2 regions of the Gracilibacillus salinarum genome follow, and region 2 is predicted to be linked to the other one. Evidence: predicted binding sites of a transcription regulator. Region 2 holds the regulator's gene; the other holds the start of a gene.
What was found. Region 2 encodes LexA, which represses DNA repair genes until DNA is damaged. Its sites were predicted from a motif close to CGAACATATGTTCG; they were not measured.
Positions count from the first base shown of each region.

Region 1: the regulator LexA is predicted to act here: its motif matches at 1,474-1,487, upstream of cadC (Cd(II)/Pb(II)/Zn(II)-sensing metalloregulatory transcriptional repressor CadC).

Region 1 covers NZ_CP095071.1:3,114,276-3,118,713, forward strand. Annotated here, with positions in the region: gene MUN87_RS14550 (TnsB C-terminal domain-containing protein) at 1-631, opposite strand, end outside; gene MUN87_RS14555 (recombinase family protein) at 674-1,240, opposite strand; gene cadC (Cd(II)/Pb(II)/Zn(II)-sensing metalloregulatory transcriptional repressor CadC) at 1,508-1,876, shown strand; gene MUN87_RS14565 (heavy metal translocating P-type ATPase) at 1,869-4,286, shown strand; gene MUN87_RS14570 (CadD family cadmium resistance transporter) at 4,390-4,438, shown strand, end outside.
Region 2 covers NZ_CP095071.1:404,849-409,286, reverse strand. Annotated here, with positions in the region: gene tkt (transketolase) at 1-66, opposite strand, end outside; gene MUN87_RS02055 (DUF896 domain-containing protein) at 251-472, opposite strand; gene MUN87_RS02050 (YneB family resolvase-like protein) at 578-1,240, opposite strand; gene lexA (transcriptional repressor LexA) at 1,505-2,125, shown strand; gene MUN87_RS02040 (S8 family peptidase) at 2,434-3,426, shown strand; gene MUN87_RS02035 (endonuclease I family protein) at 3,526-4,431, shown strand.

The DNA of each region.
Region 1 (4,438 bases), 2.1 Mb from region 2:
GTATAGCAGACGGGTCTTGAAAAGTTAAAAAGTATCCAGCAACTGCTCGACTATAATCATCTAAAATAATTGTTAGCCAAGGTCTTTCTGGTTTTCCTTTCTCATTTAAAACAATTATATCTAATGGGGTATGATCAGCTTGCCATATCTCATTAGGGTAATTAGCCTCTCGTCGGTGAATTAAATCATAAGTGTTTTGATATTCTTTTTTCCCTTCATAGGCTAGTTTTTTTAGTCCTGGTGATAAAGACTTTGAGATAGTATAAACCTGATAGTAACTGGGTTGCTTCCACTTATTCTTTTTGCATATCTCACAAATCTTCCTATGAATAGAAGTGACTGAATTTCTTTTGTGACTAAGTATTAAATTCTTAATTTCTTCTTGTACTTCTTTTTCCACTTTAAAGATTCCTGAATCTGTTCGATTCTTTCGAATCAAACCAATTAATCCAAATTGCTGGTACTTACTAATCCAATATTGAAGTGTTCGTTTTGAAACACCAGATTCCTGAGCAATAGTTTTCAAATTTTTCTCATGGTTAAGATATGGTGCAATTAAATTGTATTTATTCATAGCCTTTTGTCTTTGATCTTCTGAATAAGAAGTCAATGGTGGAAGTTCTTTTTTCATTAGAAACAGCTCCTTCCAATAAGTGAAGCTAGTACCATTAGGTTACTCTAATTTATCATTATCTAAATATCGATAAAGAGTGGCTCTACTAATACCAGTCATTTCAACAATTTCTTTTACACTGTATTCTTCAGTTTTATAAAGATTTATGGCTTTTGTAATATCCTTAGTTGCTACTCTTGGTCGTCCTCCTTTTCTTCCTCTTGCTCTAGCACTTTTTAGTCCTTCCTTTGTTCGTTCAACTATCAAATCTCTTTCAAACTGACTAAAAGCCTGAAAAACGGTCATCATTAACCTTCCTTGTGGAGTCGTAGTGTCAAAACTTTCTTTCACACTAATTAATTTCACATTATTTTCCTCAAAATAATTAACTAGATCAATTAAATCTTTCGTGCTTCTACCTAATCTTGAAAAACTTTCTACAACAACAATATCCCCTGGTCTCAACTTGTCTTTTAAACGATTTAACTCTGGCCGGTTTGATTTTGTTCCTGTCATTTTTTCCGTCAGAACTTCATTACAATTATATTTTTCTAATAAATCCAATTGACGTGCTAATTCTTGTTGACGAGTACTCACTCGTGCATATCCATAAATATACTGACTCATAAAAAAATACCACCTTTTCAGTAAAATTATATCACAAAAGGAGGTATATGATACATAGTTTTTGAGCAATCTTTAAAGACTAAGTTCACATTAATTATAAGCCATTTAATCGTGAAAGAAAAAAGTCTCAAAAACATTCGTTTTTGAGACTAGAATTTTATGCCCTACTTACTTCTTTTATTTTCATTCAAATATTAGCTTGAATGATGAGTCGAAAATGGTTATAATATATGCAAATAAATATTTGAATGAAGATGGGATGATAATATGAAAAAGAAAGATACTTGTGAAATTTTTTGTTATGACGAAGAAAAGGTTAATCGAATACAAGGGGATTTACAAACAGTTGATATTTCTGGTGTTAGCCAAATGTTAAAGGCTATTGCCGATGAAAATAGAGCAAAAATTACTTACGCTCTGTGTCAGGATGAAGAGTTGTGTGTTTGTGATATAGCAAATATCTTAGGTGTTACGATAGCAAATGCATCTCATCATTTACGTACGCTTTATAAGCAAGGGGTGGTCAACTTTAGAAAAGAAGGAAAACTAGCTTTCTATTCTTTAGATGATGAACATATCAGGCAGATAATGATGATCGCCCTAGCACATAAGAAAGAAGTGAAGGTCAATGTCTGAACAAAAGGTTAAACTAATGGAAGAAGAAATGAACGTCTATCGGGTCCAAGGATTTTCATGTGCAAATTGTGCAGGAAAGTTTGAGAAAAATGTTAAAAAGATTCCAGGCGTTCAGGACGCAAAAGTAAATTTTGGAGCTTCAAAAATTGATGTCTTCGGCAGTGCAACTGTTGAAGAACTAGAAAAGGCTGGTGCTTTTGAAAATCTTAAAGTGGCACCAGAGAAACCTAAAAGACGGGTAGAACCTGTGGTAATTAAAGATAAAAACGTTTACCGTGTGGAAGGATTTTCCTGCGCAAATTGTGCGGGGAAGTTTGAAAAAAATGTAAAACAAATAGCTGGAGTTGAGGATGCAAAAGTAAACTTTGGCGCTTCTAAAATTGATGTATATGGAAATGCATCGGTTGAAGAACTTGAAAAAGCAGGTGCTTTTGAGAATCTAAAAGTATCTCCTGAAAAACTAGCGAATCAAACGATACAAAGGGTTAAAGATGACGCTAAGGCTCATAAAGAAGAGAAAACACCATTTTATAAAAAACATAGTACATTGCTGTTTGCCACACTACTAATTGCTTTTGGTTACCTTTCTCACTTTGTAAATGGAGAAGATAACCTCGTAACTTCCATGTTATTTGTAGGTTCTATTGTAATTGGCGGATATTCATTATTTAAAGTCGGTTTTCAAAATTTGATACGCTTTGATTTCGACATGAAAACCCTGATGACCGTTGCCGTTATTGGAGCTGCCATTATTGGTGAATGGGCAGAGGCATCTATTGTTGTTATTCTCTTTGCAATCAGTGAAGCACTTGAACGCTTCTCTATGGACAGAGCAAGACAATCCATACGTTCATTGATGGATATCGCCCCAAAAGAAGCACTAGTTAGACGAAATGGTCAGGAAATAATAATCCATGTGGACGATATCGCTGTGGGTGATATCATGATTGTCAAACCAGGGGAGAAAATTGCCATGGATGGAATCATTGTGAATGGCTTGTCGGCTGTCAATCAGGCAGCTATAACAGGAGAATCTGTTCCCGTCTCCAAAGCGGTAGATGACGAAGTATTTGCAGGTACGCTTAACGAAGAGGGACTACTTGAAGTAAAAATCACCAAATACGTAGAAGATACAACCATTGCCAAGATTATTCATCTTGTTGAAGAAGCACAAGGGGAGCGTGCTCCAGCCCAAGCATTCGTTGATAAATTTGCGAAATACTACACTCCGATCATTATGGTTATTGCAGCCTTGGTTGCAGTCGTTCCACCCCTATTCTTTGGTGGCAGTTGGGATACATGGGTTTATCAAGGATTAGCAGTTCTTGTAGTTGGATGTCCTTGTGCATTAGTTATTTCTACTCCAATCTCGATTGTCTCGGCAATTGGAAATGCAGCGAAAAAAGGTGTGTTGGTTAAAGGTGGTGTCTATCTCGAGAAATTAGGAGCCATTAAGGCAGTCGCATTTGATAAAACAGGAACACTGACAAAAGGTGTACCAGTGGTAACAGATTTTGAAGTATTAAATGACCAAGTGGAAGAAAAAGAGCTATTCTCTACCATTACAGCTTTAGAATATCGTTCACAACATCCACTTGCTTCAGCAATAATGAAAAAGGCAGAGCAAGATAATATCCCTTATTCTAATGTACAAGTGGAAGAATTCACTTCGATTACTGGGCGAGGTATAAAAGGGATTGTAAACGGAACTACTTACTATATTGGAAGCCCAAAACTTTTCAAGGAATTAAATGTTTCCGATTTTAGCCTTGGGTTTGAAAACAATGTGAAAATCCTACAAAACCAAGGAAAAACAGCCATGATTATTGGAACGGAAAAAACAATTCTCGGCGTAATTGCCGTTGCAGATGAGGTTCGTGAAACAAGTAAAAATGTGATTCAAAAACTTCATCAGTTAGGTATCAAGCAAACAATTATGCTGACAGGTGATAATCAAGGTACTGCAAATGCAATCGGTACACATGTAGGCGTTTCTGATATTCAGTCTGAATTGATGCCACAGGATAAATTAGATTATATTAAAAAAATGCAATCGGAGCATGATAATGTAGCTATGATTGGCGATGGCGTTAATGATGCTCCAGCACTTGCTGCATCTACTGTTGGAATTGCAATGGGCGGTGCTGGAACGGATACTGCAATTGAAACAGCTGATATTGCATTAATGGGAGATGATTTAAGTAAGCTTCCATTTGCAGTAAGACTCAGTCGAAAAACTTTAAATATCATTAAAGCTAACATCACTTTTGCTATCGGAATTAAAATAATTGCCTTACTATTAGTTATCCCGGGATGGTTAACCCTTTGGATAGCGATTCTTTCCGATATGGGAGCTACTATTTTGGTAGCATTAAATAGTTTACGACTGATGAGAGTGAAGGATAAATAGGTAGAAAACAGAATAGTAAGGTCACGCTGTGCGCAATTCAAGGGGGGCTTTTCAATTTGAAGAAAAGTCCTACCCCTAAACCTAAAATATTGGAGATGGAAAAATGATCGCAACGATACTTACAGCAGCTGCGGTATATGTAGCAACAGGAA
Region 2 (4,438 bases):
TTCAATTGCGTCTATCGACAATGTTCTAATTGAATTAATAGACAATTGTTCAGTTTGGTTTGACATGATTTTTCCCCTTTCAATATCCAAAAAATATGTACGCACATCTATAATCCTATAACGAAATACGCTATATGACAAGTATATTAAAGTTAAAACACTTTAATTTTCGTTAGAATTATCAGTTTTTTTTAATGAAATTCAACTTGTATGGTCACTATTTTACAAGTAGTTAAAGAAGAAGTTACCGTTACTTCTTCTTTAACTGCTTTAATTTTTCTGGAGTAACGTCATCACCATTCGGATCAACTACCGTCATTCCTTTTAGTTGGTTTTTAAAAGATTTTCTTACATTTTTTAAATATGCCTCTCGTAAATCCTTTTGTTCTTTTTTTTCTTCTTCTGTTAAACCTTCTGATTTAGATTTTTTCGACAACTCATTTATACGAGCTATTTTATCTTGGGAAAGCATACTATTTACACCTCGATTTCTTTTCCATCATTTTTATTCAAACATGCATGCATGTATTTTACCACGAAAAAAGAGTATACATAACTTGTATACCCTCTCTCTATTTTAATCTTCCTTGATAGACTTTTCAAGTGATTGATATTCCTGATAACGCCGATGGACCGTTGCTTTCGACACATTGTATCCCATTCCTCGCAGGATAGATGCAATTTCTTGAAAGGTCAGATTATTTCGCTTCAGCCGTTTCACTTCTTCGATCGGAAATTGTTTGCGTTCTCTTCCTTTCGCAAGGTGTTGATTGGACAGGTTCTCCGCTGGATTAAATCCGTTATCAACAGCTTTTCTCATGCCCCGTTTTATTTTGGCGTTATGTAATTTGCGTTGGTATTCTTCCACAATCGAGACGATTTGCAACACCATTGAATCCCCTTCTGACAGTTGTAATTCACCATTCTGCGCTAAACAATAAATGGACACATCTAACCGTTGAAGCTGGTGCAGTAAGGCGATCTTCGTATTCCCTCGCCCTAATCTCGTTTCATCCTGAATGAGTAACGTATCTGCTGAGCTGCTTTGAAAGGCCTCCAGCATAGCAAAAATGCCTTCTCTTTCGATTTCATACCCACTCTGCTTCTCTTCTATTACTTGTACGATCTCCATCTCATATCGGGATGCAAAATATCGCAACTCTTCCTGTTGCCGTTTCAGTGAGGTTTCTTGTGAGTCTTTATTTGTACTTACCCGACAATAAATAATGGCTTTGGACATAATACGTACACCTACAATTCTACAAGTTTGTTACTGCTGAAAAATAAAAAAATGCAATTCCTAGTATAAATGCTACCAAATAAAAAATGTCAACTTTCGATATATTTTTTAACAACTTGCATCCCTCCCAGAACCTTTGTTCGTACCTTCATTATACACGAACAGGTGTTCATGTCAACTCTTTTTTTCGAACGAATGTTTGTAATGCTATATCATATATGCTATACTTTGATTAATAAATACTACGTGTTAGGAGATTGAAATATGACAAATCTATCAAAGCGACAAGAGGAGATTTTAGCTTATATTAAAGAACAAGTAGAGTTAAAAGGATATCCACCCTCTGTTCGCGAGATTGGAGAGGCAGTCGGTCTAGCATCAAGCTCAACGGTACATGGACATCTAGCGCGATTAGAGAAGAAAGGATACATTCGCCGAGACCCTACGAAACCAAGAGCAATAGAAGTATTGCCACAAGATGGCGATTTAGAAATTCCTAAGACAGAAGCTACCTTTGCTCCCGTAATCGGTAAGGTAACAGCAGGACTTCCGATTACAGCAGTAGAAAATATTGAAGAATACATCCCTATTCCACATAACGAAATGCACGCAAGCGAACAGTTGTTTGTATTGATTATTGAAGGGGACAGTATGATTGAAGCAGGTATTCTCAATGGAGACAAAGTCATTGTCAAACAGCAGAATACAGCTGAAAACGGCGATATCGTTGTAGCCATGACAGATGAAAGTGAAGCAACGGTAAAACGTTTCTTCAAGGAAAAGGATCATATTCGACTGCAGCCTGAGAACGCGACAATGGATGCGTTAATCTACGATAATGTCAGCATTCTTGGTAGAGTAGTTGGCTTGTACCGCAGCTTATAATAGATTCAAAAAAGCCTTTGGTGAAAATGCCGAGGGCTTTCCTACTCAAAATAATCCTTCTACTCTTTTTTGTTAAAATTTATATTTTTTTCTTTTATTGGTTTGAAGCCTAGTGAAATAGGTAATATAAGTAGCAAAACCTTCTTTCAATTCCAGACATTGGATGCCGACACATCAACTATTTCCACATCACAGCTTACTTACTCCATTTATGACAACTATCTTAATTTCAGTAAATCTAGTAAACTTTTTCAACCTAATCACATACTGTATAGAGAGAGGGTAAACTTTAGAGGAGTGAATAAAATATGGTACAAAACAAGGTTCACTTAATTCCTTATACGATTCAATCGATTGAGGATTCCAAAAATGAGACCCCTGAAGGCGTTCAACTAGTACAGGCTCCCGCCTTATGGGAGAAAGGTTTTGAAGGAGAAGATATCGTCGTTGCGGTGATAGACACCGGAATTGAATCGGATCATCCAGACTTTAAGGAGCAAATTATTGGCGGACGAAATTTCACAAGTGACTATAGTGGAGACCAAGACAACTTTGAAGACAATAACGGGCATGGAACACACGTATCCGGAACTATTGCAGCAAGCCTTAATGGCAATGGGGTTGTAGGCGTTGCGCCAAAAGCTAAAATATTAAGTCTAAAGGCTTTATCGGGCGAAGGTTCAGGGGAATACGAATGGATTATTAACGCAATTAACTATGCAGTTGATTGGCGTGGACCAAATAATGAACGTGCAAGGGTCATCTCCATGTCTTTAGGTGGACCGAATGATATCCCTGAGATGCATGAAGCCATTCAAAACGCAATAAATCATGATGTATCTGTCGTTGTCGCTTCAGGTAATGAAGGGGATGGAAATCAGGAAACTCCAGAATATGCTTATCCAGGAGCTTATAACGAAGTCATTAGTGTAGGTGCTGTTAACTTAGACTTAGAGCTTGCTCCCTTTTCGAATACGAATAACGAGGTAGATCTTATAGCGCCAGGAGTAGATATATTATCTACTTATTTAGATAGTAAATTTGCTAAATTATCAGGAACGTCTATGGCCGCTCCACATGTAGCAGGTGCACTCGCATTAATCATTAATTTAAGCGAAAAAGAATTCCAAAGATCTGTTATTGAATCAGAGGTATATGCTCAACTTATCAGACGTACCCTTCCACTTGCATTTCAAAAAAGTGCCGAGGGTAATGGCTTTCTTATGCTGAATCTAGTTGACCAATTAGATAGAATCAATGCTCCCCATGTAAAGGAAACAAATAGAACTTCAAAGAATTAAACAATCATTTTCCAAGCAACAATGGTAACATCAGTTCCGGTAGGATGCTAGCACCTACCTTTCTATCCATTTCTTATGTCATAAAGAAAGGGGAAAATCATGAACAAATTGGAAAGTGAAAAATTAAGTCACACGCTAATGAAATTAAAGGTTAATCAAAACAAAAATAAAAATACAAACGAATACTATGACAAAGAAGAAGATTTACGTCTTATCAAGGCATATTACCAGCACATTAACTTTGATAAAAAAAACTCCCCCAACTTATATGAGCAACTAAACCATTTAACGACAAGCACACATGAAAACCAACTACCCTATAATTCCGAAACACGCGACTACCTTTATTCAACAGTCGACCTTCATTTGGATGGCAACCTGAAAAGTATCTATTCAGGAAACCACAAAGATCCTGAACAAACCATAAAAGAAGATCATGAAGCAGTACAAATTAGAAAACAAGCGTTTCAAAATTTGGCAAGCAATAAAACGAAAGATGATAATACTTGGATAAAAACAGTAGCTAAAATTGAACGCCAAAACATGTTTAATTGTGAACATGTTGTTCCTCAGTCATGGTTTGATGAAGATAATCCAATGAGAGGTGATCTGCATCATCTTTTCACATGCGATAAAACATGTAACTCGACCAGATCTAATTACCCTTATGTAGATTTCGAGGACTACACACCAGAGATGAATATTGAAACAATAAAAACACAATGCGGAAAATACGATGAAGAAAAGTTTGAACCTGAAAGCGGAAAAGGTGTGGTTGCCAGAGCGACATTATACTTCTTAATTAGATATCCTGGGATAGTTAGTCAATACAACGATAAGGATATTGACACCCTGCTAAACTGGCATCAAACTTTCGAAGTATCCATTTACGAAAAACACCGTAACAAAGAAATCTACCATATTCAGAAGAATAGAAATCCACTTATTGATTTTCCAGAATACGCGGACAAAATTAATTTTAAGCTAGGTAGAGATTGTCCTTAACACACGT